Regions from separate parts of the Paenibacillus sp. FSL R5-0749 genome, predicted to be linked through region 1. Evidence: riboswitches for the same ligand, from Rfam matches in the RefSeq annotation. Region 1 holds a riboswitch; each other region holds the start of a gene.
The links. Region 1 has a riboswitch for cyclic di-AMP ahead of MKY85_RS17075 (3D domain-containing protein). Riboswitches for the same ligand answer to the same signal wherever they lie in the genome.
Positions count from the first base shown of each region.

Region 2: it holds a riboswitch for cyclic di-AMP, as region 1 does, so the genes downstream of both, MKY85_RS07130 (hypothetical protein) here and MKY85_RS17075 (3D domain-containing protein) in region 1, are expected to answer to the same signal.
Region 3: it holds a riboswitch for cyclic di-AMP, as region 1 does, so the genes downstream of both, MKY85_RS10265 (C40 family peptidase) here and MKY85_RS17075 (3D domain-containing protein) in region 1, are expected to answer to the same signal.

Region 1 covers NZ_CP152005.1:3,876,663-3,879,787, forward strand. Annotated here, with positions in the region: gene MKY85_RS17070 (polysaccharide deacetylase family protein) at 1-767, shown strand, start outside; gene MKY85_RS17075 (3D domain-containing protein) at 875-1,546, opposite strand; cyclic di-AMP (ydaO/yuaA leader) riboswitch at 1,549-1,745, opposite strand; gene MKY85_RS17080 (amino acid ABC transporter ATP-binding protein) at 1,966-2,688, opposite strand; gene MKY85_RS17085 (ABC transporter substrate-binding protein/permease) at 2,675-3,125, opposite strand, start outside.
Region 2 covers NZ_CP152005.1:1,634,506-1,637,630, reverse strand. Annotated here, with positions in the region: gene MKY85_RS07135 (HAD family hydrolase) at 1-529, opposite strand, end outside; gene MKY85_RS07130 (hypothetical protein) at 866-1,264, opposite strand; cyclic di-AMP (ydaO/yuaA leader) riboswitch at 1,380-1,555, opposite strand; gene MKY85_RS07125 (glutathione peroxidase) at 1,927-2,406, shown strand; tRNA gene MKY85_RS07120 (tRNA-Leu) at 2,555-2,637, opposite strand; gene MKY85_RS07115 (urease accessory UreF family protein) at 3,081-3,125, shown strand, end outside.
Region 3 covers NZ_CP152005.1:2,267,787-2,270,911, reverse strand. Annotated here, with positions in the region: gene pelA (pectate lyase) at 1-949, opposite strand, end outside; cyclic di-AMP (ydaO/yuaA leader) riboswitch at 1,368-1,499, shown strand; gene MKY85_RS10265 (C40 family peptidase) at 1,505-1,969, shown strand; gene MKY85_RS10260 (carboxymuconolactone decarboxylase family protein) at 2,069-2,398, opposite strand; gene MKY85_RS10255 (hypothetical protein) at 2,540-2,758, opposite strand; gene MKY85_RS10250 (hypothetical protein) at 2,878-3,125, opposite strand, start outside.

The DNA of each region.
Region 1 (3,125 bases):
TTATCGTTGTTTTTCTCGGAGGATATCAAGCACCACCAGCTTCATCACGGGATGCTTCAGACCCGCCAAGTGAATCGGTATCCAATACTGATTCCGTGGAAGAAGAACAATTAACATTGGGACAGTTACGTCAGAAATATGCCGATACGTTCAAAACTAATGGTCCTTCAACTAAACAGGTTGCGTTAACATTTGATGATGTGCCCGATCCACGGTTTACTCCGCAGGTGTTGGATCTGTTGAAAAAGTATAAAGTCAGAGCTACGTTTTTCATCGTTGGTAGTCGTGCTGAGAAGCACCCCGATTTGGTAAAAAGGATTGTTAAGGAAGGGCACATCGTTGGCAATCACAGCTACAATCATCCGGAGTTCAGTAAGCTGTCGATGAATGCCTTCCGCAAACAAATTTTACATACCGGGGATATCATTCGCCATTTGGCGGGATATACGCCCAAGATGATTCGACCTCCGTATGGAGACATTAATGAAGAACAGCTGCAATGGGCTGCCAGACAACATTATAGTATTGTGAACTGGAACGTTGACTCTCTGGACTGGAAAGGTCTTTCCAAGGAAAAGGTAAAAGATAACATCCTGTCTGCTGTAAAACCTGGCTCCATCGTTCTACAACATGCAGGAGGCGGAGTTGGATCGAATCTGAATGGTACGATTGAGGCTTTGCCTGAAATTATTGAGGAACTGCGTAACCGGGGATATGAACTGGTCACCTTGGACGAAATGCTGGGATTACCGAAGGCGAAAGAATAGAATAACCGTGTTAGGTAATCAAGGAAATATTAAAAGGGTGCTGTTCAATCGCAAGTTAGCGACTGGCAGACACCCTGTTTGAATTCAGTTTAAATGAAATTTACGCTCTACTTCAGAATGTACAACTCGATATCCTGAAAACCAAATGTGCTTACCGACTGTTTGCTACCAGGGATAAAGATATCAATCCGGTGACCCTTGATTGCACCGCCCACATCACGTGCTGTAGCCACAAAAGCCTGTTTTGGCAAGCCTGGATGGCTGTGACCCGTTACCAGTACTTTGGTTCCAAGTGGAATGACACTAGGATCTACTGCAATCGTACCCAGTTCAAGGTCATTTCCGAAATAATCGACGGCACCCCATCCTCCATTTTCAGACGGATCTGCAGAGTATGCTGTTGCTTTCACGTTCACAGTTTTACTGTAATCGAATGTTTTACCCCACGCTTGAACCACTTTGTTATCAGTGTTAACGTCCAAGCTTGCTGTCGTAACCGTTTTGGCTTGGGTCTTGCTCTCCGTCGCCGCGGCAGCTACATTGTTTGCCTTACCGGGAATCGTAATTTTCAAACCACCATAAATGTTGTAAGGCGAAATGTCATTGTTTGCTTTAACTAACGTGTTCATTGATACTCCGTATTGTTTCGATAAGGTGTAGAAGGTATCCCCCTCTTTGGCCACATGAACTGAATCGGCGTGAGCCGGAACGGCTTGAATGAGCATTGCTGTTGTCATTAATGCTACTGCTGTTTTGGCTATACGTTTCTTGTTAATCATGGTCTTCCTCCCTCATTGTGCCTGCGAAGTTAGTTGTCGGATTCGGATGAGGAGCCCACCCTATAGGTCCATCATTACATTTGAAACGATATGTACCCCTAATTCACCCCAAGCAGTGTGCTGTAGATCTTCCCCCTGCACTATCTGCATCGTTACATCCCCCGCACTCCCTGTCCGGAAGTTTCGGCAGAGTTCAATATATCACAATTTTGTAACCTGAACTTGTAGTAATTCTTACCAAACGGATTCAACATGTATAAGCACGTGTAAGAATATTGAATACACTAAAAGTGTTGGGCCAGATATCCGCTATATATTTGGTAACAGAATAGTTACTTTTTGAATCCCATATGTAATTATTTTCAACAAAAAAATAGCGTTACCGACTCGAAGTCAGTAACGCTATTTAATCAATTCATTTAGAGTACTTTCGCAAGGAAGTCACGTGTACGTGAATTTTTCGGTGCTCCAAACACCTCATCAGGTGTTCCCTCTTCCACAATAACCCCGCCATCCATGAACAGGATCCGGTCTCCAACTTCACGTGCAAACCCCATCTCATGCGTGACGATGACCATGGTCATCCCGCCTTCTGCAAGACGTTTCATGACATCCAGTACCTCACCGACCATCTCAGGGTCCAATGCCGATGTAGGCTCGTCAAACAGCATGACATGCGGCTGCATGGCCAGTGCTCTAGCAATGGCGATCCGCTGCTTCTGTCCACCGGACAGCTGATTCGGGAATACATCTTTTTTATCGTACAAGCCCACGGTGTTAAGCAGATCAGCAGCAATTTTTTCCGCTTCCAGCGTGGATTGTTTCTTTACTTTGATCGGAGCAATTGTGATGTTTTGTTCTACCGTTTTGTGTGGGAACAGGTTGAAATGTTGAAACACCATACCCATTTTCTCACGAGTTGCGTTAATGTTGTGCTTGGGGTCTGTGATTGACACGCCTTCAAAATCAATCTCTCCCGAGGTAGGTTGTTCCAGCAGGTTCAGACAACGCAAGAATGTACTTTTCCCCGAACCGGAAGGACCGATGACCACGACAACCTCACCTTTGCCAATCGTCACGTTAATGCCCTTAAGCACATCGTTATTTCCATAAGATTTGTGTAATTGTCTAACGTCTATCACTTGCACTCAACTTCCTTTCCAGTCGTCCCAGCAGCTTGGACAAAATGAACGTCATTACAAAGTAGATGGCTGCTGCAATCAAAAATGGACTCAAGCCTTGGTACGTAATATTTTTGACCACACTTGCCTGATACATAATGTCCACCATACCGATAACGGAGATAATGGAGGATTCTTTGATGATGGTTATGAATTCATTACCGATCGCCGGTAATACAGCTTTGAAGGCTTGCGGTAAAATAATATAACGCATTGCTGCCCCTCTACCCATTCCCAGGGAACGAGCTGCTTCCAACTGACCCCGATCCACACCTTGAATACCTGCACGGAAAATCTCTGCCAGATAAGCACCACTATTAATTGAAAGTGTAATGATACCTGCCTGAAGTGCAGTGAAGTTAATGCCAAAGCTTAGGGAAAAACCATAGTAAATGATC
Region 2 (3,125 bases), 2.2 Mb from region 1:
CGTTATCAATCCGATCCCCGATCATGACGGCTTCCTCCGGTGCACAACCCGCCTGTTTCAGGGCTACAGCGTACAGCTCTGGATCTGGCTTGGACACCCCTTCTTCAGCCGAGCATGCCAGAACATCAACATACTTTCGCAGTCCGTAACTCTCCAGTCTTTCTTCCGTTCCAGGACTCTGATTGGCGATAATGCCAATGCGATAATACCGCGACAACTGCTGAAGAACGGAATCCGCTGAAGGAAAAGGTCGTTCAAGATCTTTTTTAAACTTCAGCTTGTCCTGAATCTGTTTCTGATGTCCTTCATCTTCAATGAATGTGCGAATTGCCACTCTCATGGGCCATTGTTCATATTTCTGATAACAGTTCGCGAACAGTTCACGTACCGCCTCAATCTTCACCGGATACCCCAAAGCACCGGCTTCGCGAACGAACTGTCCGATAATATCATCAACGGGGTCCCATTCATCCACTAGCGTATCTCCAACATCAAAAAACAACCACTTCAATCCACCCACATCCGGCACGCCAATTCCTCCTTGTAAGCCACAGGCAATCTAAAAGTTCGTGTTCAAAAAGTCTGGTTTTCAGTATCGAGAAGATGGAATGAAGCTAGAAATGGAGTAGCGGAGCGTAGGGAAAACTACGTGAGCAACGGACATTTCGGCTGAATTACATATTCGATGCTGATGATGCCGCTAGGCATCCTTCGTAATCAAAAGCGGACTTTTTGAACTACCTTTAACCTTTAAAACCATAAAAAAGAAGACTCACCATCATGCACGAGTCTCCTCAAATTTCCGTTTATCGATACATTCAATTATAACAGGCACCTTACACCTGAGCAATCTCAAGCTATGACATTACCCATTGAGGAGAAAGCCGACTTCCCCATTGAGTGAATATACAATCCGGTCTGCACCCATTCCCCGATAGATCCCCTTCGGATGGCTTTGCTCCGTAATGACGCATAGGGATTTCGATGTCCACGATCGACAGATCTGTAAATAACGACAGGTCAGATTCAGACTGTTCTCGAAAATAAACACGTTGCCAACGCTTGCCTGCGGCAAAAACCATTTTTGAGCTGCAGCCGTATTCATGCGAATGACATGTTCTACTCCGATTCTACGGAGTCTGCGCTCTTCCCCTGCACTGTTGGTTAGAACGGCAAACGGCATTTTTTTGTACATCAGCAATTTGATAAATTTGCGTCCTGCTTCATTAGGAGCAGTCACTAAGATCATCTCATTATCCATCATTCGTTCCTCCCTTGGCGTGAAAAGACAACAAAAAAGAAGCGTGGGGGACCAAGGCCTCCCGAACGCTTCTTAAAGAATCCATGGCGAAATCGCCATGAACCAGCGTACGGCTTGTTGCCTCTCCCTTTAACGCTTACGAGGTTAGCTGACGGATTCGGGCGCGAGAGTCGCCCTATTTCCGGCTGTCACCGGAAAATTCACCCCATGAATGCCTACTGTCCTGGACAGCGCATTCCGTTGGTTCCCCCGTTTCCCACTCATGAATGAATGGAAACTCAGCGATTAAAACATCGTTCGTATATCTTAAGTTAAGATTGAGCGATATTATCGTTTGTTTCGTTTTTCAGGTACAATTTAGTTTTAAATTGAAATTACGATATGAATCATACACCCGTGCCATGGCGGTGTAAAGTCCGGACAGATCACCGAATCGGCAGATTTTCGCCATTATTCATATATAATAACGCTTACAATACGGTTATACGCTATCCACCTCGTCAAGGCTATCTAATTCTCACTCTGGCGTAAATCACTTCGCAATTCATTCACGCATTCTGCACAACTTGCCAGTTTTGATTCTTTTAACACCATATTAGTTTTGCATTATTTAATTGTAACCAATATAATGAAAGGTATCAGATGATATCATGGAGGCGATTGAGATGACAGTCTACGATTACAAAGTGAATACCCTTCGCGGTCAAGAAGTTGAAATGTCCGACTACCGTGATAAAGTGTTACTGATTGTGAATACGGCAAGCTCATGCGGACTTACACCTCAATTCAAAGGTCTGCAAGAACTGCAAGACAAGTTCCAGGATGCGCCATTTGAAGTCCTTGGATTTCCAAGCAACCAGTTTGCCCAGGAAAAAGGTTCTTCCGACGATATCGCGGAGTTCTGTCAGATGAATTATGGCGTGAGCTTCCCTATGTTTGAGAAAATTGATGTGAATGGCTCAAGTGCTCACCCGCTCTTCCAACACCTTAGCAAAGAAGCACCCGGCCTGCTCGGCTCCAAAGCAATCAAATGGAATTTCACCAAATTCCTTGTGGATCAGAACGGACAGGTAGTTAAACGTTATGCTCCCAAAACAACACCTGACAAGATTGAAGAAGATATCAAGAACTTGCTGCAAAAATAGTACATCGGCCACCCTTTGCCGGAAGGTAGAGCACCCTTACCCCCGGTAATGGATGGCCTTTTTTTCAACTTCTGGTACCAGACTGTTCAAAAAGGCAAAAAAAGAAGCTTTCCATTAATGGAAAGCTTCTTCTTCATCGTTCATATGATGCGGTCGAGAGGACTCGAACCTCCACGGGCATACGCCCACTACCCCCTCAAGATAGCGTGTCTGCCATTCCACCACGACCGCATGTCGTAAATAATCGGCAACAGAATTGATTATACAGGGTTCAGAAATAAAAGTAAAGCATTTTTTAAACCTTCTTTTTTAGCTAGGCATTTTCCTCAAAAAACGCATATTCTCGTCATGTTTACCCATGAACTGCATATTATTAGATTTGATCCCCTCTTTTTCGGTAAGAGCCGATCTTGTTGATTCATTTATATATAGTCCTTCCTTATATATATTCCTCCCTGCACTTCGTCACATAAATAACATAATAAGTTATATAAAATGACACAAATATTAAATAACAGAATCTATTCATTAAATTCAACGGATACTATTGACAAAAAGCGGACGTTTATGGGATGATAACTATCATATAATTCGGATTTTCAAACATAAAGTTAACAAAAAGGAATATAAATGTCATCTAACATGACATTTAACGAACACAGGAGGCGAATGATGTGAACCGTGGGAATAAGCTGCTCGATTATGTCAAACTGCTTGAT
Region 3 (3,125 bases), 1.6 Mb from region 1:
GCCAATTGCCATACCAGGCATAACCGCCTCTTCTTTCTTTATCAATGTCACTCAATTTGTATTTAACTACCCCGTCTCGTCCAATGAAAATGGGTCTATCCGTTCCTATTTCATAGAAGCGTGCCCAGATCGGTGCTGCTTTGGAATCAGCGATAATCTTGCTATCACCATTTGCCCTTTCATACTTGTAACCCGTAATTTTCACCTTGTTAAACCAGTCCTCTGCTCCTTTAATGGATGCGGTAATTTTAGCGGTAGCAGGCCTTGTTTTCAGAAATTTAACAATCGTTACACTCTCTCCAGCTGTCAGCGATGGTACTTCGTAGATTCTTGCGCTCGCTGGTTTAAGGGAACTGGAATCATGTTGTTGTCCCCATGCTGTAAGCTTCTCGCCTGAGACGACCTGAGTATTCAGAATCGCCCCCACACCTTTGGCAACTGAATTTTTACTGCGATTAGCAAGTGTACTGTCGATAAATGAGAAATCACCTTTGCGTGTTGCTACTTCATCGAGCATGATCATTACATTAATCATTGCATCATCATTGTAGGTAATATGCTTGTGATATCCAGAGCTTTGGTAGACTTGTGGCCATCCGCCGTTTGAATACTGCATATTGATCAAAAAGTTGATTCCTTTGATTGCAGCTGTGGAGTAGCGTGGATCATTCGTCTTTTTAAATTCCTTCGCCAATCTTCTAATTTCTGAATATGTAGCCTTGTTGTCAATCGTGGACTTCGCCCACTCTCCACTTGTTTGTTTATAATCTTTTCTCCAACCTCCATCCGGCAGTTGGTTCTTCAAAATATCTGAAATACTCGCTGTAGTACCCGATGCATCAGCAGCAGATACCGTCCCTACAGGGAGAACTGCAATTCCAACTGTTGAGAACACCATGGCGCATGCCAGGACAAAAGTAACTATTTTCTTTGCTTTCAAATGTAACACTCTCCCATGTTCATTGTAATAACATCCACAATTCTACCTTACCTATAACGCCCGTCCTTAAACCTCCTTAATTTAAATATATAACATAATAAAATCCATTTTTATCCAATATGTGGATTGGATAATCAGATGATATGCAAAAAATCAATTTTTGTCAATATATGCAACTTAATGAATATAATCTCTTAAATTCTACATAACGGATAGTCCTTTTAACTCATGACAAACTTATTTATTTATCCAATTTCGTCTCAAACGAATCAATAATGACGTTTTTGTCATCAATGATACCCAAACTTGACGCCTTCTTTCATATAAAATCGTTAATTCCGCTAACATTGAGGTATTACGAAGGGGTTTAAAAGGGTTTGACAATTACGCATTTATGCAATATAGTTTCAAATAGTTACAAAAACTTAATTATTCATTGCCGAGTTTCAGGTTTGAAAACGGGGGAACCATTTTGGGTGAATTATTCTTATACATAGGAAATATAGGGAACCTTCTACCGAACCCTTAGCTAACTCCGTAGGCATCGAAGGGAGAACATTGATTTTGAAAAAACTGATTATCTCCATTTTTGGAGCGGCTGTACTATTTACATCCGGGGCAACAAGCACAGAGGCAAGCAGTATTAACTCCGTAGTGAACAACATGACAGGTATTCCTTACAAGTGGGGTGGCACGACTCTGGCCGGGTTCGACTGTTCCGGGTTTATGAGATATATTTTCAATAAATACAGCATTGAATTGCCACGTACTTCGCAACAGCAAGCCAAAGCAGGTACTCCAGTAGCCAAGAGCAATGTTCGGACAGGTGATCTGGTGTTCTTTAACACAACAGGCAAAGGCATTTCACATACAGGTGTTTATATCGGCGGCGGACAATTTGCACATGCATCCAGCAGCAAAGGGGTAAGCATCACCAAAATGAGCAATCCTTATTTCAATGATCGTTACGTAACAGCACGTCGGGTAACTGGACAGTTTATGTACGATAAAATGTTAGGGAAAATGTAGGGATAATATCAAAGAGGAGGCTCCGGATCAACCGGAACCTCCTCTTTTGTTTGATTTCCTCTTTAGGAGGACAGTCCTTGGACTACCTCCATCTTACACTTAATGCAGCGCCTTCTGCACTCGCATCGCGCCCTGGGACAGGGCATGTCCGCCTCCTACAGCTCCGGCCACAGCAACGGTCTCCATAATCTCCTGATCTGTAGCGCCCTTGGCACGTGCTTCTTCTACATGATAGAAGGTACATACCTCATTGTTGGCGAACAAGCCAATACCAAGCGCGATGAGCTGTTTGGTCTTCGCATCAATCGCCCCAGGTTGGAAGCATTCTCCGGTAAACTCATGATACGACTTCACCACACCTGGCAGCACATCACTTAATGCTCCAATCTGATCCTTGTAGGCATGAACTTTATCATTCATCAATGTCATGTCTTGCAGCACACCCTCTCGGCTATAGTTACAGAATTTCTTCACTGTACCTATCTTCTCTCCCGAGTGAGTCAATTATGCCAAGAAATCATGGTAATTCCAAACATTTGTACGCTCATACTTCTGACATAATGATCGTTGTTACTCACCAAGTGGACTTTGCCGGGGTTCGCTGAACAACTGATAGCGGTAACCACGATCCAACTTGACGACACGTCGATTTTGACGACGGATAAGTACCTGCTCGCCATCCCAGGCAACGACAATCCCGGTTACATCGTTCGATTCCAGCTCGTCCCGTACTACTCTGACTTTCTCACCTGACAGACGCAGGGCGTCCAATTCTGTATCACTAATCATGTTCATGGCTCCTATATTCCAAATTTATTTACAAAAAGAGACCTAAATGAAAAGTCATTTAGGTCTCACGTGACTGTATTGGACTGTCATGTCATTCGAAATTATGTCCCGACTGAAAGTTACCGCTGCGCGTGCTCTTTGCTGTCGTTCTTCTCGAACCAAAAATCAAGCACTTTGGCGGACATCACACGTTCTTCAAGGTACTCCACTTGATGCGGTGTAAATTGTTCTTTCCAAGAGAAGGACAACTCTTCGCATAAGCCTACAATCGTCAGTAATTCTGACCAGGCAACATAGCGTTTGTACCAGAAAAATTGAGGATGTTCAATCATATAGGGATAAAGGTCATCGAATTCCGTATGTTTAC